Linked DNA regions of Stappia indica. The protein of the gene in region 2 interacts with the protein of the main gene of each other region in a pairwise test. Links are inferred from orthologs where the notes say so. Each region holds a gene or a part of one and is shown on either strand. Other genes may lie near its edges. The genes, in order: GH266_RS09165 and nuoG.

Region 1 (11,384 bases), 1.5 Mb from region 2 along the record:
AAGAGTATGAAATGGCTGGCCCCGACTACAGCCTGAAGGACCTGCGGGCGCTCGATGCCTTGCTGCGCGACCGGCATGTCAGCCAGGCGGCGAACCGGCTCGGCATGAGCCAGCCGGCGATGAGCATGACCTTGAAGCGCCTGCGCGCGGTCTTCGACGATCCGCTGCTGATCCGCCAGGGCAACAAGCATGTCCTGACCGATGTGGCGCGCGGCCTGCACGAGCGCGTACAGATCCTGATCCGCGAGATGGAAGGTCTGGTCGACGACAGCGGCGGCTTCGATCCGCTGCGCTCGCGCCGCACCTTCACGCTGATCCTGACCGACTATATCGACGCGATCCTGATCCCCTCGCTGCAGCAGCGGTTCAGGGACCTCGCACCGGAGGTGCGGCTGCGCATCGTCGGGCCGGACCCGTTCCGCCTCGCGCGCGTCTTCGGCGAGGGCAGCGTCGACCTGACGGTGTCGTATTTTCCCGATGCGCCGGGCGACCTGATCTCGCGCCGGATGTTTTCCGACAGGATGGTGTGCCTTGCCAGGCACGGCAATCCGGCGATTTCCGGCGAGCTGACGCTTGCCCGCTTCTGCAATCTCGACCATGTCGCCATCGAGCCGGCCGAGGCGACCATGTACCGCGCGGTGCTGGACGAATCCCTAGCCAAGCTGAACCTGGTGCGCCGGGTGGCGATCTCCAAGCCGGACTTCGTCGGCGTGCCGTTCCTGCTCGAGCGGTCGGACCTCGTGGCGACCATGCCCGAGCGGCTCGCCCGGCTGTTCACCGCGAAATTCGACCTCGTCACCTTCTCGCCGCCGATGGACCTGCCGCCGCTCGACATCCAGATGATGTGGCACAAGAGCACCCACCTGTCGCCGGCCCATGTCTGGCTGCGCGATCAGGTGATCCAAGTCTGCCGGCAGCAATCGCCGGGGACCGATGGCGACTGAGGCGGCCGTCAGGCGCCGTTGAGCGCGCGCCGTGCCAGCCGGTCGAGCGATTGCAGGAAGCGGGAGCGGTCGGACCTGGAAAAGGCGCGCCCGCCACCCTGGTGGAAGGGATCGGCGGCACGGATGTCCTGCATCAGGTCGCGGGTTGCGAGCCGGCCGCCGATATTGGCCGTATCGAGGATCTGGCCGTCGTGCTGCAGCACATGCGCCCCCGCCTTCACGCAGCGGTCGGCAAGCGGCAGGTCGGCGGTGACCACCACATCGCCCGGACCGCAGTGCTCGGCGATCCACTTGTCGGCCTCATCCGGGCCTTCCGCAACGATCTTCAGGGATATCAGCCGGTTGGAGGGCGGACGCAGGCCGCCGTTGCACACGAGCACGACCGGAACATCGAGCCGGCTCGCCACGCGCTCGACCTCGTCCTTCACCGGACAGGCATCGGCATCGACATAGATCGTGGTCACGCCTCTACTCCCCTCACCGCTCACGCATGGCGGGCACGGCTTTGCGAACCGCGCCGACGCCGGCCCTTATAGGGGCTCTTTCGAGGGAGCGAAATCCGGGCGGAGAAAATCGCCCGGAAATCGGCACGGGAGGGTCAGGCGGCCTGCTTCGGCTTGCGGATGGCGGGAGCTGCCTCGACCACCAGCGGATCAAAGCCGGACCCGTTCTCCGCCAGCATGGCGAAGAGCTGATTGCGCATGCGCGGCTCCCAGAACTTGCTGATGTGATCGGCGATCCCGGCCACCGCCTCGTCATGCGGGCGGGTCCGGAAGAAGCCGGCGATCTGGTTGGCCATGTAAGTCAGTTTGTCAGGCGACATCTTTGAGGCTTCCCCCGATGATCCTTTGCGGATGCGTGAAGAGTTCGAATTCGTCGCCGCGCGCGACGGCCGCGAGGGTGATGCCGGCGGCCTCGGCCTCGTCGACGGCAAGGGCGGTGGGCGCGGAGACCGCGACGAGGATGCCGCAGCCGGCGACCGCCGTCTTCTGCACCAGTTCGATGGACAGCCGGCTGGTGAGGACGATGGCCCCCGTCGCCATGTCGATCCCGGCCCGCGCCGCCGCGCCGATCAGCTTGTCGAGCGCATTGTGCCGGCCGACATCCTCGCGCACCAGAACGAGCCCGTGCTCGCTCTGGTAGAAGCCGGCCGCGTGGACGGCACGCGTACGCAGGTTCAGCGCCTGCATCTTGGCCATCGCGGCGACGGCCCGCGACACCTCGGCCGGCGCGAGCCGGACCCCGGCGGCGACGGGCGCGATCTCGCGCATCGCCGCCTCCAGGCTCTCGATGCCGCACAGCCCGCAGCCGACCGGCCCGGCCATCGACCGGCGCCGCTCGCCGAGCCGCGCGCTGGCGTCGCCGGCAAGGCTGACCTGCAGGTCGAGGCCGCGGCCGCAATCGACCGCGGCGACCTCCTCGACCTCCGCCACCGAGGCGACGAGCCCCTCGGTCAGCGAGAAGCCGTAGGCGAGATCCTCCAGATCGGCCGGTGTTGCCATCAGCACGGCATGGGACGTGCCGTTGTAGCTGATCGCCACCGCCACCTCCTCCGCAAGCTCCCTGGTGGAGGCGGAGAAGCGGCCGTTGCGATAGGCGGTGCCGGAGGCGGGGCGATGGGTGACCATGCGGCTACTCGGCAGCCTCGATCCGCCGCGACAGGGTCGAGAATTCCTCGTATTTCTCCTGCCAGTCGGTCGGGCCGTTGGACGGCATCACCTGCACCGCCGTCACCTTGTATTCCGGGCAGTTGGTCGCCCAGTCGGAATAGTCGGTGGTGATGACGTTGGCCTGCGTCGTCGGGTGATGGAAGGTGGTGTAGACGACGCCCGGCGACACGCGGTCGGTGATCTGCGCCCGCAAGGCCGTCTCGCCGGAACGGCTGGCGAGCTTCACCCAGTCGCCGTCCTTGACGCCGCGCGTTTCCGCGTCGTGCGGATGGATCTCCAGCACGTCCTCCGCATGCCAGACCACATTGGCGGTGCGCCGGGTCTGCGCGCCGACATTGTACTGCGACAGGATGCGCCCGGTGGTGAGCAGGAGCGGGAAGCGCGGCCCGGTCTTCTCGTCCGTTGCCACGTAGTCGGTGCGGATGAACCGCCCCCTGCCCCGCACGAAGCCGTCGACATGCATGATCGGCGAACCGTCCGGCGTCTTGTCGTTGCACGGCCACTGCACCGAGCCCTTCTTCTCCAGCATCTCGTAGGAGACATTGGCGAAGCTCGGCGTCGTCGCGGCGATCTCGTCCATGATCTGCGAGGGGTGGGTGTAGGACCAGTTGGCGCCCATCGCATTGGCCAGCATCTGGGTCACCTCCCAGTCCGCATAGCCGTTGCGCGGTGCCATCACCTTGCGGACCCGGTTGATCCGGCGCTCGGCGTTGGTGAAGGTGCCGTCCTTCTCCAGGAAGGTCGAGCCCGGCAGGAAGACATGGGCGTAGTTGGCGGTCTCGTTCAGGAAGAGGTCGTGGACGATGACGCAATCCATCGCCGCAAGGCCGGCCGAGACATGGCGCGTGTCGGGATCCGACTGCAGGATGTCCTCGCCCTGGCAGTAGAGCCCCTTGAAGGTGCCGTCGACCGCCGCATCCAGCATGTTGGGAATGCGCAGGCCCGGCTCGTCGGAGATCTCGACGCCCCACAGCTTTTCGAAGATGTCGCGCACCTCCTGGCCGTTGACATGCCGGTAGCCGGGCAGCTCGTGCGGGAACGAGCCCATGTCGCAGGAGCCCTGCACGTTGTTCTGGCCGCGCAGCGGGTTTACGCCGACGCCCGGCCGACCGATATTGCCGGTGAGCATGGCAAGGTTGGCGATGCCGATGACGGTGGTCGAGCCCTGGCTGTGCTCGGTGACGCCGAGGCCGTAATAGATCGCGCCGTTGCCGCCGCGAGCATAAAGCCGGGCCGCCTCGCGCAGCTCCTGCGCCGGGACGCCGGTCAGCGTCTCGACCGCTTCCGGGCTGTGCTTCGGGTCAGAGACGAACTCCACATAGTCCTGGAACTCGTCCCAGTCGCAGCGCTCGCGGATGAAGGTCTCGTCGAACAGCCCTTCGGTGACGATGACATGAGCCATCGCCGTCACCACGGCGACGTTCGTGCCCGGACGCAGCGCAAGGTGATGCGAGGCCTGTACATGCGGCGTCTTGACCAGGTCGATGCGGCGCGGGTCGACGACGATCAGCTTCGCCCCTTGGCGCAGCCGCTTCTTCAGCCGCGAGGCGAAGACGGGGTGCCCGTCGGTCGGATTGGCGCCGATCACCACGACCACGTCGGCATGCTGGACGCTGTCGAAGTCCTGGGTGCCGGCGGAGGTGCCGAAGGTCTGGCCGAGGCCGTAGCCGGTCGGCGAGTGGCAGACACGGGCGCAGGTGTCGGTGTTGTTGTTGCCGAAGACCGCGCGCGTCAGCTTTTGCACCAGATAGGTTTCCTCGTTGGTGCACCGCGAGGAGGTGATGACGCCGATGGCGTCCTTGCCGAGCTCGTACTGGATGGCCCGCAGCTTCGTCGCGGCGAAGCCCAGCGCCTCCTCCCAGGAGACTTCCCGCCAGGGGTCGGTGATCTTCTCGCGGATCATGGGGCTCAGGATCCGGTCCTTGTGCGCGGCATAGCCATAGGCAAAGCGGCCCTTGACGCAGCTGTGGCCGCGGTTCGCCTTGCCGTCCTTGTAGGGCACCATGCGCACCAGCTCGTCGCCGCGCATCTCCGCCTTGAACGAGCAGCCGACGCCGCAATAGGCGCAGGTCGTGACCACCGAATGCTCCGGCTGGCCGATCTCGATCACCGACTTTTCCTGCAAGGTCGCCGTCGGGCAGGCCTGGACGCAGGCACCGCACGAGACGCATTCGGAGGACAGGAAGTCCTCGTGCATGCCCGGCGAGACGCGGCTGTCGAAGCCGCGTCCCTCGATGGTCAGCGCGAAGGTGCCCTGCACTTCCTCGCAGGCCCTGACGCAGCGCGAGCAGACGATGCACTTGGACGGATCGTAGGTGAAATACGGGTTGGTCTCGTCCTTCGGCATCCAGCGGGCGTTGACCTCGCCCAGCCCATCGCGCGCCTTGACGTGGTTGTCGCCCTCATGGCCGTAGCGCACGTCGCGCAGACCGACGACGCCGGCCATGTCCTGCAGCTCGCAGTCGCCATTGGCCGCACAGGTCAGGCAGTCGAGCGGATGGTCGGAGATATAGAGCTCCATCACCCCGCGGCGCAGCTGCTTCAGCCGGCCGGTCTGGGTGCGCACCACCATGCCCGGTTCCACCGGCGTGGTGCACGAGGCCGGCGTGCCGCGCCGCCCCTCGATCTCCACCAGGCAGAGCCGGCAGGAGCCGAAGGCATCGACCATGTCGGTGGCGCAGAGCTTGGGGATCTGGATGCCGGTCTCCATCGAGGCCCGCATCACGGAGGTGCCTTCCGGCACGGTGACCTCGAAGCCGTCGATGGTCAGCGTGACCGTCTTTTCCGACGTCGAGGCCGGTGTGCCGTAGTCGGTTTCCTTGATCAGGGTCATCGGTCTACTCCGCCGCTTCGGCCATCGGCCGGGGGGTGAAATCCTGAGGGAAATGGGTGAGCGCGCTGAGGACCGGATAGGGCGTGAAGCCGCCGAGCGCGCAGAGCGAGCCGGCCTTCATCGTGTCGCAAAGGTCCTTCAGCAGGTCCACCTGCTCGCCGGAGCGCTCGCCACCGGCGATCTTGTCCAACGTCTCGACGCCGCGCACGGCGCCGATCCGGCAGGGCGTGCACTTGCCGCAACTCTCGATCGCGCAGAACTCCATGGCGAAGCGCGCCTGCTTCAGCATGTCGACCGTGTCGTCGAAAACGACGACACCGGCATGGCCGATCAACCCGTCCTGTGCCGCGAAGGCCTCGTAGTCGAACGGCGTGTCGAACAGCGCGGGCGGGAAATAGGCCCCGAGCGGGCCGCCGACCTGCACCGCGCGCACCGGACGGCCGTTCGCCGTGCCGCCGCCGATCTCGTTGACCAGGATACCGAGCGTCACGCCGAAGGCGGTCTCGTAGAGCCCGCCGTGGCGGATGTTGCCGGCAAGCTGGATCGGCATTGTACCACGCGAGCGGCCGACGCCGAAATCGCGGTAGAAGGCGGCGCCCCGGTCCATGATCACCGGCACGGAGGCCAGCGAGAGCACGTTGTTGACCACCGTCGGCCGGCCGAACAGGCCCTGCAGCGCCGGCAGCGGCGGCTTGGCCCGCACGACCCCGCGCTTGCCCTCCAAACTGTTGAGCAGCGAGGTCTCCTCGCCGCAGACATAGGCGCCGGCGCCGACGCGCACCTCCATGTCGAAGGCGTGGCGCGAGCCCAGCACCGAGGCGCCGAGAATGCCCTCCCGGCGGGCGATCTCGATCGCCTCGCTCATGATGGCGATGGCATGCGGATATTCGGAGCGGGTGTAGATGTAGCCCTTGGTCGCTCCGGTCGCGATGCCGGCAATCGCCATGCCCTCGATGAGCACGAAGGGGTCGCCCTCCATGATCATCCGGTCGGCGAAGGTGCCGCTGTCGCCCTCGTCCGCGTTGCAGACGATATACTTGCGGTCGGCCTCTGCCCTGAGGACCGTGTTCCACTTGATGCCGGTGGGAAAGCCGGCGCCGCCGCGGCCGCGCAAACCGCTCTCGGTCACTTGAGCCACGATCTCCGCCGGCTCCATGGCAACCGCGTTCTGCAGCCCGCGCAGGCCCTTGTAGTGGCGATAGTCCTCAAGCGAGAGCGGGTCGGTGACGCCAACGCGGGCGAAGGTCAGCCGGGTCTGGCCCTTGAGGAAGGGGATTTCCTTCGTCTCGCCGTGGAACAGCGGATGGGCGCCGCCATCCCCCAAACCGGCGTCCAGGAACCCCGCCTCGAACAGGCCGGGCACGTCCTTTTCCGCGACCGGGCCATAGGCGAACCGGCCATGGGCGGTGCGCACCTCGACGAGCGGCTCCAGCCAGTGCATGCCGCGCGAGCCGTTGCGAACGATCCTGGCCTCAAGGCCGCGGGCGGAGAGTTCGCGCGCGATCGCCCTGGCAACGCGGTCGGCACCGACGGCAAGCGCCGCGGAGTCCCTGGGAACGAAGATCACCGGGGTCATCGGCCTGTCTCCTTCACCAGCTCGCTCATCGCGGTCTCGTCCAGCCGTCCGTGCAGCTCGCCGTCGAGCATCGCCGCCGGGGCGCAGGAACACAGGCCGAGGCAGTAGACCGGCTCCAGCGTGACCCGCCCGTCCGGCGTCGTCTCGTGCCAGTCGATGCCGAGCGCGGCGCGCACCCCGTCGGCGAGCGCATCGCCGCCCATCGACTGGCAGGCCTCGGCCCGGCAGATCTTCAGCACATGGCGGCCCGCCGGCTCCTTGCGGAAGTCGTGATAGAAGCTCGCGACGCCGTGGACCTCGGCCCGGCTCAGATTGAGCGCCTCGGCGATGGTGCGCAGCGCCTCTTCCGGCACGCAGCCGAACTCCTTCTGCACCTCGTGCAGGATCGGCAGCAGCGGCCCCTCGAGCTGCGCAAGGTCCTCCACGACGGCCTGCGTCCGTTCCGCGACCTGTCGTGACGACAATTGCAATGACATGCGTTTTCTCCCTCGCCTCGCCCGCTTTCCGGAAAGTCCGAAATGCACGGAGAAACATCAACATCACTGTTCCGTTGTGCGATTGCACATCCCTATAGATGAGCAATCGACTCCACTTTACGCCCCCCCTCGGCCGGCTGCGTCGGGACGCAAGGGCTCAGCCGCGCCGGATGAGCGGCGCGCGGGGCGGACCACGGAAACGGTGGGTCGGAACCCGGGACGCCGAAGCGTCCCGGGCCTGGGTCTGTGCCTGGGATCGGGCCCTGGGGGATCGCCTCAGGCCTTGGCCGGCTGCGCGCCCTCGGGGCTTGCACCCTTCGCGCCTGCTCCCGCGGCACTCTCCATGTGATGCCTGGCATCGACCGGCCGCACCAGGGCATTGGCCACCAGCGCGATCACCAGCAGGGCCGCCATGGCATACATGGTGGTGTTGTAGAGGCTCGGCGTCGGATCGACCGTGCCGGCTGGCGCGATCTCCATCAGCTGGGCCACCGTCACCGTCTTCGCCGCCACCAACTGGTCGAGCTGCTCGACGCCCGCGCCGAACTTCTGGACGAAGGCCTGCGGGTCCACCTTGGACGCAAGGTCCCGGATGGCGCTGTTGAGCGACATGTTGCGCAGCTCGGTGATGGCGAGCGGCCCCAGGACACCGGCGGTGCTCCAGGCGGTCAGCAGGCGTCCGTGGATGCCGCCGACATACTTGGTGCCGAAGATATCGGCGAGATACGCCGGGATCGTCGCGAAACCGCCGCCATACATCGTGAAGATGATCATGGTGGCGCCGTAGAACATCACCAGCCAGGTCACCGCCGGATCGACGCTCACCTGTGCCGCCGCGAAGGGGATCGACAGGTACAGCAAGGTGCCGAGCACGAAGAAGCAGTGATAGGTGTTCTTGCGCCCGATATAGTCAGACGTGGAGGCCCAGAAGAACCGGCCGACCATGTTGAACACCGAGATCATGAACACGTAAGTCGCCGCGAAGGCGGAGTTCACGATCAGCGGCAAGGTGGTGCCGAAGATCTCCGACATCATCGTCTTGGCGACGCCGATCACGCCGATGCCGGCGGTCACGTTGAAGCACAGCACGATCCACAACAGGTAGAACTGCGGCGTCTTCAGCGCCTGGTCGATATGGACGTTGTTCTGGGTGATCATCTTACGCGAGGCCGCATCCGCCGTCGGCGGCGTCCAGCCGGCCGGGCGCCAGCCCTCGCGCGGCACGCGGTACGAGAAGGCCGCGATGATCATCACGACGAAATAGGCGATGCCCAATGTGAAGAAGGTGCCGGCAGCGCCCGTGTTGCCGGTGCCCACCACATAGATGCCTTCCTGCAGGGCGACGGGTGCGGCCGCCACCTGCTTGGCACCGGCGAGCACCACCTCGACCATCTGGCCGTTGACCTCGGCAAGCCGGCGACCGCCCTCGGTGACGAGATCGATGGAACCGAGCGGACCGAGATAGTCCGGCGCCTTGTAGAACACGCCGAGCAACCACTCCTTGATCGGCGTCGCGATCATCGCACCGCCGCCGAAACCCATGATCGCCATGCCCGTCGCCATGCCGCGGCGGTCCGGGAACCAGCGGATGAGGGTCGACACCGGCGAGACATAGCCAAGGCCGAGGCCGCAGCCGCCGAGCACGCCGTAGCCCAGATAGAGCAGCCACAGCTGGTGCGTCATGATGCCGAAGCCGCCGATCAGGAAGCCGCCGCCCCAACACAGCGCCGCCACCACGCCGACCATGCGCGGGCCGACCTCTTCCAGCCACTTGCCCGCAAAGGCCGCCGACAGGCCGAGAAAGACGATGGCGACGGAGAAGATCCACACGACCGACGACAGGCTCCAGTCGCCGGGCGCTGCGGCCACGACGCCGAACTGCTTGATCAGCGGCGGATTGAAGATGCTCCATGCATAGACGGAGCCGATACACAGGTGGATGGCAATGGACGCCGGCGGAACCTTCCAGCGGTTGAAGCCGTCCTCTGCGACGATGTGTTCCTTTTTCAGCCAGTCAAACATGCACCTGTTCTCCTCCCGTGCACGGTTGTCGAGGCAGTTCCGGATCGCATGCCGCGCCGTTGACCGGATCGTCGGCAGCCCCCGGCCGGCCCCTGTCCGGGACCGGATGCCTGCTGCCTGCTCCCCCGCGCCCTGCAAGGCCTCCCGCCCTGCAGCACCGCGGCAGACCGGCCCACACGGACGGCCTGCGTCCAGACAGCACACTCCCCCATGCAAGTTCGGCGCCAGTTTGAATGATCGATATTTTTCAATAACTTGACAGAAATAGCCGGCGCAGTGCGGACATTTTGTCCAGGTCCGCCCGCCTGTCCCGCCACCGGGGACTGGACATTTTGTCCGAAGCGTCAGGCGTCGCCGGCGCTCGGCTCCTCGGGCAGCCAGATGGTGAAGACGGTGCCCGCGCCCGGTGCGCTGCGCACCCGGATCTCGCCGCCCTGGCGGCTGACCAGCGTCTGGGTGATCGACAGGCCGAGGCCCGTCCCCTGCCGGCTCTTGGTCGTGTAGAACGGATCGAAGACGCGGGAGAGCACCTCCGCGCTCATGCCCACGCCCGTGTCGGCGACCTCGACCGTCACGCCCGGTACGTCGCCGCGCTGCGTGTCGGCGGTGGCCAGAGACAGCCGCCCGCCCAGCGGCATCGCATGGATGGCGTTGACGATCAGGTTGATCAGCACCTGCTGCAATTCGGTCCGGTTCATCAGGATGGCGCGGGTCGCCCGCATCTCGCGCACCACCTCGATCTCGGTGCGGCGCAGGAGATGGCGCACCAGCGGCAGGCAGTCGGAAATCACCTCGTCGGGCGCATGCCGGTCGGCATAGCCGGCATATTCGTCGGGCTTGGCGAACTGCAGCAGCTTCATGACGATCTGGTTGATCCGGTGGACCTGCTCGTCGATCAGCCGGATCTCCGTCCCGGCGACCTTCGCGTGCTCGCCGAGCAACATGCGCAAGACCTCCAGATTGCCCTGGATGACGGCGATGGGATTGTTGATCTCATGCGCGACGCCGGCCGTGATCTCGCCGATGGCGGCGAGCTTTTCCGACATGATCAGCTGCTTCGTGGTCTCCTCCAGCTGCCGGTTGGCCAGCATCAGATCGCGCGTGCGCTCCTCGACCCGGGCATTCAACTCCTCGTTCCAGGACCGCAGCTGCCGGTCGCGCTCCTGCACCAGATCGAGCAGGTGATCGAGATGCTGCGCGACCCGGGCGATCTCGTCGTTGCCGCTGCCGGGCCGGGTGCGTGCGCCGAGGTCGCCATGCTCCACCCGCGCGATCGTGTCCGTCATCCGCTCCAGCGGCTTGAACACGCCGCGCGCCCAGCGCAGGAACAGCGGCACGCTGACGGCCGTGACCAGAAGGAAGCCGATGAGAACGGCGGCAAGCGTCGCCACCTTCTCCTTCTGGAACGGCGCCTCCAGAAAGCCGACATAGAGCATGCCGACCCGCATTCCCCGGCTGTCGGTGATCGGCTCATAGGCGGAGATGTACCAGTCGTTCACGACGAAGGCGCTGTCGAGCCAGACCTCGCCCCGGCCCAGCACGCGCTCGCGCACCGCCGCCGAGACCCGGGTGCCGAGCGCCCGGCGGTTCTCGAACAGGCGGACATTGGTGCTGATCCGCACATCCTCCAGGAACAGGGTGGCGGTGCCCTGGCTCCCCTCCGGCAGGCTGGCCTCGCGGTAGACGAGGTCGTTGATCGTGTCGATGAAGACGAGATTCTGGTTGAGCAGGATGCCGCCGACCAGCGCGGCCGGCACCGCGCCGGCAAGGCGTGCCGGGCTGGCCGAGTGCACGACCATGCCCCGCGTCTCGGTGGTCCGCTCCGTCGGCACCGCGTTGGGTGTCGGGATCAGCTCGAGGCTC
Region 2 (11,355 bases):
AGTGCCGGCCTGTCACGCCGGAGGTCGCGGGTTCGAGCCCCGTCACTCGCGCCACTCGCCCCTTTCTTTCTCCTGACAGTCCAGACTTATCCAGACCGGACGCCAGGGCGACGGACAGGCCTTCGGGCCGCGTCTTCGCCTTGCGTAGCGCGGTTTCGTCTCTCCTGTGCACAAGCAAGCGGGCCGACACATTGTCGCACCATTTGCGTGGCGGGCTCGCCTTTCCAAGACTTCGGGCCAAGACTTCGGGCAAAGCTTTCGGGCCAAGCTTTCGGGAACGAACGGGGAGGGGGCATCGATGGCACGGATCACGGGCGCGGCATTTGCAGTTCTGGTTCCGGTCATGGGAGCGGCTGCTGCGCCGGCGCAGGCCGGGGTCCTGTGCACGATGGTGATCGAATCGCAGACCCGCTCCGTGTTGCTGGAGGAGGGCGACTGCGCCGCGCGCGTCACGCCGGCTTCCACCTTCAAGGTGCCGCTCGCGGCCATCGGCTACGAGGAAGGCGTCCTGGACGGCGCGCATTCCCCGGTCTGGACCTGGGCCAGGGGCGAAGTCGACTGGGGCGGCGATGCCTGGCGCGGCGACGTCGATCCTCTTCACTGGATGGAGCATTCCGTCGTCTGGTACTCGCAGCGCATGGCAAGGCAGCTCGGCCGTGCGGTGCTGGAGCAGCGCACAAGCGCGCTCGGCTTCGGCAATGCCGACTTCTCCGGCGATCCGGGTGAAGACAACGGGCTGGAGCGGGCTTGGATCGCCTCGTCGCTGACGGTGTCGGGGCGCGAACAGGCGCTGTTTCTCACCAAGCTCGTGAACCGCACGCTGCCGCTGTCGGAGCGCGCGCAGGCGCAGGCGGAGGCCCTGCTGCCGGCGCACGAGGCGGGGGCGGGCTGGACGCTGACGGGCAAGCCGGGCGGGGCCTATCCGCGGCGCGCGGACGGCAGTTTCGACCGCTCGCGCGGCTATGGCTGGTTCGTCGGCTGGGCCGAGGCGAAGGGCGCGGGCGAGGGGCGGCGGCTGGTCTTCGTGCGGCTGGTGCAGGACGAGACGCGCAAGCGCGGCTCGCCGGGCCGGCGCGCCCGCGCGGCCTTCCTGAAGGAATGGCCGGCCATTGCAAAGCGCCTGCCCGCGGGCGGCCCGCCGCTTTCGGGCGACAACTGACGCAGGGGTCCTTCGCGCCTGCAAAAAACCGCTTTCAATTACACCGTCGTCGGACTTGCGTTGCGTTTGTGCGTGGGCTAAGCGTGCCCCATGGGCACTGGCGGGAGCGTGCCTCCACGCGCATCCGCCGCAATCGCCGGGATAGAGGGACCGGCTGCGCGTCGCGCGGCCGGACACGTTGCATGGAACACAGGGTTCCGGCAGCGAAAATGGCCCGGCGGAAGGACATTAGGACATGGAAGAGCTCCTGAGAGATTACGTTCCGATCCTCGTCTTCATCGGGGTATCGCTCGTCATCGGCCTCGCGCTTTTGGTTTCGCCGTTCCTGCTCGCCTACAAGAATCCCGATTCGGAAAAGCTGTCGGCCTACGAGTGCGGCTTCAACGCCTTCGACGATGCGCGCATGAAGTTCGACATCCGCTTCTATCTGGTCGCGCTGCTGTTCATCATCTTCGATCTCGAAGTGGCATTCCTGTTCCCCTGGGCGATCGCGTTCGGTGACCTCGGCTGGTACGGATTCTGGTCGATGATGGCCTTCCTCGGCGTGCTGACCGTCGGCTTCATCTACGAATGGAAGAAGGGGGCCCTGGAATGGGACTGACGTCGCAGCAGCCGCTCATCGCCCAGGCTCCGAAGGGCATCCTGGATCCGGCCACCGGCAAGCCTGTCGGGGCCAACGATCCGTTCTTCATGGACATCAACGACGAACTGGCCGACAAGGGCTTCGTCGTCACCGCGACCGACAATCTGATCCAGTGGGCGCGCACCGGCTCGCTCATGTGGATGACCTTCGGCCTCGCCTGTTGCGCGGTCGAGATGATGCAGATGTCGATGCCGCGCTATGACGCCGAGCGCTTCGGCTTCGCGCCGCGCGCCTCACCGCGCCAGTCGGACGTGATGATCGTCGCCGGCACGCTGACCAACAAGATGGCTCCGGCCCTGCGCAAGGTCTACGACCAGATGCCGGAGCCGCGCTACGTCATCTCCATGGGCTCGTGTGCCAATGGCGGCGGCTACTACCACTACTCCTATTCGGTGGTGCGCGGCTGCGACCGGGTCGTCCCGGTCGATATTTACGTTCCCGGCTGTCCCCCGACGGCCGAGGCGCTGCTCTACGGCGTTCTTCTGCTTCAGAAGAAGATCCGCCGCACCGGAACGATCGAACGCTGAACGCCGCCCGCGGAGTGCCGGCCCGGCCGGCACGCCTCCCGCAAGCGACTAGACGGGTCAGGATCATGGACGAGACGCTCGCCGAGCTTGGCGAACACATTCAGGCGCATCTGGGCGATGCCCTCGACGGCTACAACGTCGCGTACGGGGAGCTGACGCTGCTGGTACGGTCTTCCGAGATCGTCCAGGTGGTGCGGTTCCTGCGCGACGACTCCAGCTGCCAGTTCGTCAACCTGACGGACCTGTGCGGCGTCGACTGGCCGCAGCGGGACAATCGCTTCGACGTGGTCTACCACTTCCTGTCGCCGAAGCAGAACCTGCGCATCCGCGTGAAGGTGGCGACCGACGAGGAGACGCCGGTTCCCTCCATCATCGACGTGTTCGCCGGTGCGGAGTGGTTCGAGCGCGAGACCTACGACATGTACGGCGTGCTGTTCTCCGGTCATCCGGACCTGCGCCGGATCCTGACCGACTACGGCTTCGACGGCTATCCGCTGCGCAAGGATTTCCCGCTGACGGGCTATGTCGAGGTTCGCTACGACGACGAGAAGAAGCGGGTGGTCTACGAGCCGGTCCGGCTCAACCAGGAATTCCGTGACTTCGACTTCATGTCGCCTTGGGAGGGTGCGGAATACATCCTGCCCGGCGACGAAAAAGCCAAGACCAATTGAGGCAGCCGATGGCAGAGGCTCAGGTCCGCAACTTCAACATCAATTTCGGCCCGCAGCATCCGGCGGCGCACGGCGTGCTGCGCCTGGTGCTGGAGCTGGACGGCGAGGTGGTGACGCGTGTCGATCCGCATATCGGCCTGCTGCATCGCGGCACCGAAAAGCTGATCGAGCACAAGACCTACCTGCAGGCGGTGCCCTATTTCGACCGGCTCGACTATGTCGCGCCGATGAACCAGGAGCATGCCTTCGCGCTGGCGGTCGAGAAGATGCTCGGCATCACCGTGCCCAAGCGCGGCCAGCTGATCCGCGTGCTCTACTCGGAGATCGGCCGGATCCTGTCGCACCTGCTGAACGTGACGACGCAGGCGATGGACGTCGGCGCGCTGACCCCGCCGCTGTGGGGCTTCGAGCCGCGCGAAGAGCTGATGGTCTTCTACGAGCGGGCCTGCGGCGCGCGCATGCATGCCGCCTATGTGCGGCCGGGCGGCGTGCACCAGGACCTGCCGAAGGAGCTGCTCGACGACATCTGGGACTTCTGCGATCCGTTCCTGCAGACGCTGGACGACATCGAGGGCCTGTTGACCGACAACCGCATCTTCAAGCAGCGCAACGTCGATATCGGCGTGGTGTCGCTGGAGGACGCATGGGCGCGGGGCTTTTCCGGCGTCATGGTGCGCGGTTCGGGCGCGGCCTGGGACCTGCGCAAGTCGCAGCCCTATGAGTGCTATGCCGAACTCGATTTCGACATCCCGATCGGCAAGAACGGCGACTGCTACGACCGCTATCTCATCCGCATGGAGGAGATGCGCCAGTCCGTGCGGCTGATGAAGCAGTGCCTGGAGAAGCTGACGGTGGAGAAGGGGCCGGTCTCGTCGCTGGACGGCAAGGTGGTTCCGCCGAAGCGCGGCGAGATGAAGCGCTCGATGGAAGCGCTCATCCACCACTTCAAGCTCTACACCGAAGGTTACCGCGTGCCGGAAGGCGAGGTCTATGCGGCCGTCGAGGCGCCGAAGGGCGAGTTCGGCGTCTATCTCGTCGCCGACGGCAGCAACAAGCCCTATCGCTGCAAGATCAAGGCCCCCGGCTTTGCCCACCTGCAGGCGATGGATTTCATGTGCCGTGGACATCAGCTGGCCGACGTGTCGGCGGTGCTCGGCTCCCTCGATATCGTGTTCGGAGAGGTGGACCGGTAATGGCCGTTCGTCGCCTTCACCCTGAGCAGCCCGAGAGCTTCGCCTTCACGGCGGCCAATCTGGAATGGGCCAGGAAAATCATCGCGCGCTATCCGGACGGCCGGCAGGCCTCCGCCGTGATCCCGCTGCTGTGGCGGGCGCAGGAACAGCACGAGGGCTGGCTGCCCGAGCCGGCGATCCGCTATGTCGCCGAAATGCTCGGCATGCCGGATATCCGCGTGCTCGAGGTCGCGACCTTCTACACCATGTTCCAGCTGGCCCCGGTCGGCAAGAAGGCGCATATCCAGGTCTGCGGCACCACGCCGTGCCAGCTGCGCGGCGCGGAAGATCTCGTCCGCGTCTGCAAGTCGAAGATCGCGGCCCATGCGCACGAGCTGTCGGCCGATGGCGACTTTTCTTGGGAAGAGGTCGAGTGCCTCGGCGCCTGCGTCAATGCGCCGATGGTGCAGATCTTCAAGGACACCTACGAGGATCTGACGCCGGAGAGCCTGGAAAAGCTCATCGACGACATTTCCGCCGGGCGCGAAGTGACGCCGGGCCCGCAGAACGGCCGTCGCTTCGGCGCTCCGGAAGGCGGTCCGACCACGCTGACCGGCCTGTCCGACAAGACCCGCGGCGGCGATCCGCTTCCGCATGTGGTCAAGGGCGCGGAAGTGGCCTCGCACGCTTTTGCCGGCGCCTCGATCAATGGCGGCGGCAACGACTATAACGGCATTCCGGGCGCCGCCGAGGCGACCGGCACGACCACGAAGGCACCGGCCCCGCGGGCCGGCAAGCCGGCGGATCTTGCCAAGGCCGAGGCGAAGCCCGAGACGAAGACGAAGGTTCCGGACGCTCCGGCGGCGAGCGATGCCGGCCCGAAGCCGTCGGAGGCCGGCAAGCCGGTCGCGGCGGTCAAGAGCCACGAGAGCCCGCAGACCAGCCTGGACCTGGCCGGCGGCGTTGCCGGCGAGACGGAGCCGGAGCTGCTGAAGGGCGCGCGCGGCGGCAAGGCCGACGACCTCAAGCGGATCAAGGGCGTCGGCCCGAAGATCGAGGGCATCCTCAACGAACTCGGCGTCTACCATTTCGACCAGATCGCCTCCTGGAACGAGGAGAACAAGGCCTGGGTCGACACACGGCTGAAGTTCAAGGGGCGTATCGATCGCGAAGACTGGATCGCGCAGGCCAAGGTGCTGGCGTCCGGTGGCGAAACCGATTTCTCCAGGCGCGTCGACGGTGGCGACGTGCCCACGAGCAAGTCCTAAGGGAAGGGGATCGCGATGCTGCAGGATCAGGACCGGATCTTCACCAATATCTACGGCCTGCACGACTGGGGCCTCGATGGCGCGCGCCAGCGCGGCCATTGGGACGGCACCAAGGGCCTGCTCGACAACGGCCGCGACTGGATCATCAACGAGATGAAGACGTCGGGCCTGCGCGGGCGCGGCGGTGCGGGCTTCCCGACCGGCCTCAAGTGGTCGTTCATGCCGAAGGAGTCGGACGGGCGTCCGGCCTATCTCGTCGTGAATGCGGACGAGTCCGAGCCGGGCACCTGCAAGGACCGCGAGATCCTGCGCCACGACCCGCACACGCTGGTCGAGGGCTGCCTGATCGCCGGTTACGCGATGGGTGCCATCGCCGCCTATATCTATGTGCGCGGCGAGTTCATCCGCGAGCGCGAGCGCCTGCAGGCGGCCATCGACCAGGCTTATGAGGCGGGTCTGATCGGCAAGAACAACAAGAACGGCTACGACTTCGACATCTATGTCCACCACGGCGCCGGCGCCTATATCTGCGGCGAGGAAACCGCGCTGCTGGAGAGCCTGGAAGGCAAGAAGGGCCAGCCGCGCCTGAAGCCGCCGTTCCCGGCCAATGTCGGCCTCTACGGGTGCCCGACGACGGTGAACAACGTGGAGTCCATCGCCGTTGCCCCGACCATCCTGCGCCGCGGCGCGGCGTGGTTCTCGGGTCTCGGCAAGCCGAACAACGCGGGCACCAAGCTGTTCTGCGTCTCCGGCCACGTGAACCGCCCCTGCACGGTCGAGGAGGAGATGGGCATTCCATTCCGCGAGCTGATCGACCGCCATTGCGGCGGCATCCGCGGCGGCTGGGACAACCTGCTCGCCGTGATCCCGGGCGGCTCCTCCGTGCCTTGCGTGACGGCGGAGAACATCATCGACTGTCCGATGGACTTCGACAGCCTGCGCGGGCACGGTTCGGGCCTCGGCACGGCAGCGGTGATCGTGATGGACCGCTCGACCGACATCATCAAGGCCATTGCCCGCCTGTCGTACTTCTACAAGCACGAGAGCTGCGGCCAGTGCACGCCGTGCCGCGAGGGCACGGGCTGGATGTGGCGCGTGATGGAGCGCATGGTGGCCGGCAATGCCGCACGGGAAGAGATCGACATGCTCTTCGACGTCACCAAGCAGGTGGAAGGCCACACGATCTGTGCCCTCGGCGATGCGGCCGCATGGCCGATCCAGGGCCTGATCCGCAACTTCCGGCCGGTGATCGAGGAACGCATCGACCAGTACGTGGCCAAGAGCCGCAAGCCGGCGCAGTCGCTGGCAGCGGCACAGTAAGGCGGCCGCAGAGATGGTCGCAGGAAACAGGACGACACGTTCGCGCGCGAAAAGGGCGCTGCGGGCAAGCCGCGAGGGCAGCAAGGCATGAACAAGACGATCTTTGTCGACGGCAAGGAGATCGAGGTTCCGCAGGACTACACGCTGCTGCAGGCTTGCGAGGCGGCGGGTGCCGAGGTGCCGCGCTTCTGTTTCCACGACCGGCTGTCGATCGCCGGCAACTGCCGCATGTGTCTGGTCGAGGTGAAGGGCGGACCGCCGAAGCCGGTCGCGTCCTGCGCCATGAACGTGCGCGACCTGCGCCCGGGCCCGAACGGCGAGGCGCCGGAGGTCTTCACCAAGACCCCGATGGTCAAGAAGGCCCGCGAGGGCGTGATGGAGTTCCTGCTGATCAACCATCCGCTCGACTGCCCGATCTGCGACCAGGGCGGCGAGTGCGACCTGCAGGACCAGGCCATGGCCTATGGCGTCGACGCGTCCCGCTATGCGGAGAACAAGCGCGCCGTCGAGGACAAGTATATCGGCCCGCTGGTGAAGACGATCATGACGCGCTGCATCCACTGCACGCGCTGCGTCCGCTTTACCACGGAAGTCTGCGGCGTCGCCGACCTCGGCCTGATCGGCCGCGGCGAGGATGCCGAGATCACCTCCTACCTGGAGAACGCGCTCTCCTCCGAGATGCAGGGCAACGTCGTCGACCTGTGCCCGGTCGGTGCGCTGACCCACAAGCCCTATGCCTTCCAGGCCCGTCCGTGGGAGCTGAAGAAGACCGAGACCGTCGACGTGATGGATGCGGTCGGCTCGGCGATCCGCGTCGACACCCGCGGCCGCGAGGTCATGCGCGTGCTGCCGCGTCTCAACGAGGCGGTCAACGAGGAGTGGATCTCCGACAAGACCCGCTACATCTGGGACGGCCTGAAGACCCAGCGCCTCGACCGCCCCTATGTGCGCGTCGACGGCAAGCTGCGCCCGGCCAGCTGGGGCGAGGCGTTCGCCGCCATCGCCTCCAAGGTGAAGGCGTCGAGCCCGGAGAAGCTGGCGGCCATTGCCGGCGATCTGGCGAGCGTCGAGGAGATGTTCGCGCTGAAGAGCCTGATGACGGCGCTCGGTTCGGCGAACATCGACTGCCGCCAGGACGGGGCAGCGCTGGACCCGGCGCTCGGCCGGTCCTCCTACCTGTTCAACGCGACCATCGAGGGGATCGAGAACGCGGATGCGGTGCTGATCATCGGCTCCAACCCGCGGCTCGAGGCACCGGTGCTGAATGCGCGCATCCGCAAGCGCATGCGCATGGGCCCGCTGCCCGTGGGCGTCATCGGCCAGCAGGCCGACCTGACCTATCCGGCGACGTATCTGGGCGCCGGCGCCGAGACGCTGGCCGATCTTGCGGCCGGCAAGCACGGCTTTGCCGATGTTCTCAAGAACGCCGAGCGTCCGCTGATCATCGTCGGCCAGGGCGCGCTGTCGCGCACTGACGGCGCGGCGGTCCTGTCGGCTGCGGCTGCGCTCGCCCGTTCGGTCGGTGCGGTCGGTGCCGACTGGAACGGCTTCTCGGTGCTGCACACCGCGGCCTCGCGCGTCGGCGGCCTCGACATCGGCTTCGTGCCGGGCGAGGGCGGCAAGGGCACGGCCGGGATCCAGCAGGCGGCAGGCGAGGGCGCGATGGATGTCGTGTTCCTGCTCGGCGCCGACGAGATGGACATGCACGCGTTCGGCTCGGCCTTCGTGGTCTATGTCGGCACCCATGGCGACCGCGGCGCGCACCGCGCCGACGTGATCCTGCCGGGTGCGGCCTATACCGAGAAGTCGGGCACCTGGGTCAACACCGAGGGCCGCGTGCAGCTCGGCGACCGTGCGGCCTTCCCTCCGGGCGAGGCCCGCGAGGACTGGGCGATCCTGCGGGCGCTGTCCGCGCAGCTGGGGGCGGCGCTGCCGTTCGATTCGCTGCAGGACCTGCGCAAGGCGCTCTATGCGGCGCATCCGCTGATGGCCGGCATCGACGCCATCGAGAACGACGGCGGCGCAGGCGCCGCGAAGGCGGCGGACCTCGGCGGCAAGATGGCCGGCGAGGCGTTCCAGCCGGCGATCACCGACTTCTACCTGACCAATCCGATCGCGCGGGCCTCCGCGACGATGGCCGAATGTTCGGCCCTCGCCAAGGCACGCGCGGCAGAGGCCGCGGAGTAAACGGGGGCAATGATGGCGGACTTCTGGGCGGATTACCTCTTCCCGCTGATCATCATGGTGGCACAGAGCGTGCTGCTGCTGGTCGCACTGCTGCTGATCGTGGCTTACATCCTGTACGCGGACCGCAAGGTCTGGGCGGCGGTGCAGATCCGTCGCGGCCCGAACGTCGTCGGGCCCTGGGGCCTGTTGCAGTCGTTTGCCGACCTTCTGAAATTCGTGCTGAAGGAGCCGGTGATCCCGGCCGGCGCCAACAAGGGCCTGTTCCTGCTGGCGCCGCTGGTCACCGTGACGCTGGCGCTGACCGCCTGGGCGGTGGTTCCGGTCGCCGATGGGTGGGTGATCGCCGACATCAATGTCGGCATCCTGTTCATCCTGGCGATCTCCTCGCTCGGCGTCTACGGCATCATCATCGGCGGTTGGGCCTCGAACTCGAAGTACCCGTTCCTGTCGGCGCTGCGCTCGGCGGCGCAGATGGTCTCCTACGAGGTGTCCATCGGCTTCGTCATCGTGACGGTGCTGCTGTGCGTCGGCTCGCTGAACCTGACGGACATTGTCCGGGCGCAGGAAACCGGCCTTGCCAGCGCGCTCGGGGTGCCGTGGCTGGCCTTCCTGAACTGGTACTGGCTGCCGCTGTTCCCGATGTTCGTGATCTTCTTCATCTCGGCGCTGGCGGAGACCAACCGTCCGCCGTTCGACCTGGCCGAGGCCGAGTCCGAGCTGGTCGCCGGTTTCATGGTCGAATACGGCTCCACGCCCTACATGATGTTCATGCTCGGCGAGTATGTGTCGATCGCGCTGATGTGCGCGCTGACGACCATCCTCTTCATGGGTGGCTGGCTGCCGCCGCTGGACTTCGCCCCCTTCACCTGGGTGCCGGGCTTCGTCTGGTTCCTGCTGAAGTCGCTGCTGGTGTTCTTCATGTTCGCCATGGTCAAGGCGATGGTCCCGCGCTACCGCTACGACCAGCTGATGCGCCTCGGCTGGAAGGTGTTCCTGCCGCTGTCGCTGGCCATGGTGTTCATCGTCGCGGCGGTGCTGATGGCGATGGGCTGGGCCCCGACGGGCACGTAAGGGAGAGGGCGGCATGTCGGTCTCGATTGCAGGACTGATCGGCGCCGCCATCGGCCTCTATGTGGGCTGGATCGACTACAAGATCGTCGTCGGCGTCCTGCGGGCGGCGGCGGAACGGCAGAAGCAGCAGAGCGGGCGGGAAAGCCTGCTCGGGCGATACATGGGCCAGATCCAGATCCTGGTGATGGCCTTCTCGCTGGTCGGGTTTCCGGTGGTCGGGTACCTGGCCGGCAGCGCGCTTGCCGGATAGGCGGGCGGGGACTTCGCAGCCGGCGGCCGATGGGCGGCATGCCGGCGCAATCGAGGATTTGGCCGCTTGCGGTTCGCGCCCTTGTCGGGGCTTGCGGGACCGGCGGGCGGGCCAGAGGAAAACGTAACCACGGGGCTAGACGCCATGGCACTGCAACAGGCGGCAAAATCGCTTCTGCTGAAGGAGTTCGTCTCCGCCTTCTTCCTGGCGATGCGCTACTTCTTCAAGCCGAAGCCGACGATCAACTACCCCTTCGAGAAGGGGCCGGTGAGCCCGCGCTTCCGCGGCGAGCATGCGCTGCGCCGTTATCCGAACGGCGAGGAGCGCTGCATCGCCTGCAAGCTGTGCGAGGCGATCTGCCCGGCGCAGGCGATCACCATCGAGGCCGGCCCGCGCCGCAACGACGGCACGCGGCGCACGACCCGTTACGACATCGACATGGTCAAGTGCATCTACTGCGGCTTCTGCCAAGAGGCGTGCCCGGTGGACGCGATCGTCGAGGGGCCGAACTTCGAGTTCGCCACCGAGACGCGCGAGGAGCTGTACTACGACAAGGACAAGCTGCTGGCGAACGGCGACCGTTGGGAGCGGGAGATCGCCAGCAACATCGCCATGGACGCGCCGTATCGCTGAGGCGGCGGGAGTGGACGGCGCGCGGCCCGTGGTCTAAGACGAGGCCGCTGCGCGCCGGAAGCGCCCAATTCATCTGGAGCCGCGACGCGGCTGCGACTTAAACGGGGACGACGGGGGCACACCGCGACATGGTCCTGCAAGCCATCTTCTTCTATCTCTTCGCCGCTGTTGCGGTTGCGTCGGCCTTCATGGTCATCGCGTCCCGCAATCCGGTGCACTCCGTCCTGTTCCTGATTCTCGCCTTCTTCAACGCTGCGGGCCTGTTCATCCTGCTCGGGGCCGAGTTCCTGGCGATGCTGCTCGTCGTCGTCTATGTCGGCGCGGTGATGGTGCTGTTCCTGTTCGTGGTGATGATGCTCGACGTCGACTTCGTCGAGATGCGCCAGGGCTTCCTGCAGTACATGCCGGTGGGCGGCCTGATCGGCATGATCCTCCTTGTCGAGCTGCTGTTCGT

What was found.
Region 1: the proteins of nuoG (region 2) and GH266_RS09165 interact in binary tests that used the Escherichia coli proteins (3 or more experiments, as listed by UniProt). The link is inferred for Stappia indica from one-to-one orthologs.

What each region holds. Positions count from the first base shown.
Region 1 is NZ_CP046908.1:1,929,663-1,941,046, forward strand. What follows is about bases 5,760-8,736. They hold GH266_RS09165 (formate dehydrogenase subunit gamma), read right to left. Parts: upstream 7,500-8,736; coding sequence 7,020-7,499; downstream 5,760-7,019. Other genes in these bases: GH266_RS09160 (formate dehydrogenase beta subunit), read right to left, coding at 5,760-7,023; GH266_RS23475 (OFA family MFS transporter), read right to left, coding at 7,776-8,736. Outside these bases: GH266_RS09135 (LysR family transcriptional regulator), read left to right, coding at 12-944; GH266_RS09140 (YaiI/YqxD family protein), read right to left, coding at 953-1,408; GH266_RS09145 (formate dehydrogenase subunit delta), read right to left, coding at 1,543-1,767; formate dehydrogenase accessory sulfurtransferase FdhD, read right to left, coding at 1,757-2,572; fdhF (formate dehydrogenase subunit alpha), read right to left, coding at 2,577-5,447; more of GH266_RS09160, read right to left, coding at 5,452-5,759; more of GH266_RS23475, read right to left, coding at 8,737-9,521; GH266_RS09175 (sensor histidine kinase), read right to left, coding at 9,866-11,384. UniProt on the Escherichia coli protein: NDH-1 shuttles electrons from NADH, via FMN and iron-sulfur (Fe-S) centers, to quinones in the respiratory chain. The immediate electron acceptor for the enzyme in this species is believed to be ubiquinone.
Region 2 is NZ_CP046908.1:418,094-429,448, reverse strand. Bases 6,450-9,397 are described here. They hold nuoG (NADH-quinone oxidoreductase subunit NuoG), read left to right. Parts: upstream 6,450-6,847; coding sequence 6,848-8,947; downstream 8,948-9,397. Other genes in these bases: nuoH (NADH-quinone oxidoreductase subunit NuoH), read left to right, coding at 8,960-9,397; nuoF (NADH-quinone oxidoreductase subunit NuoF), read left to right, coding at 6,450-6,760. Outside these bases: GH266_RS01975 (penicillin-binding transpeptidase domain-containing protein), read left to right, coding at 299-1,159; GH266_RS01970 (NADH-quinone oxidoreductase subunit A), read left to right, coding at 1,395-1,760; GH266_RS01965 (NuoB/complex I 20 kDa subunit family protein), read left to right, coding at 1,751-2,329; GH266_RS01960 (NADH-quinone oxidoreductase subunit C), read left to right, coding at 2,395-3,000; GH266_RS01955 (NADH-quinone oxidoreductase subunit D), read left to right, coding at 3,009-4,193; GH266_RS01950 (NADH-quinone oxidoreductase subunit E), read left to right, coding at 4,193-5,440; more of nuoF, read left to right, coding at 5,456-6,449; more of nuoH, read left to right, coding at 9,398-10,018; GH266_RS01930 (hypothetical protein), read left to right, coding at 10,032-10,268; NADH-quinone oxidoreductase subunit NuoI, read left to right, coding at 10,413-10,901; GH266_RS01920 (NADH-quinone oxidoreductase subunit J), read left to right, coding at 11,030-11,355. UniProt on the Escherichia coli protein: NDH-1 shuttles electrons from NADH, via FMN and iron-sulfur (Fe-S) centers, to quinones in the respiratory chain. The immediate electron acceptor for the enzyme in this species is believed to be ubiquinone.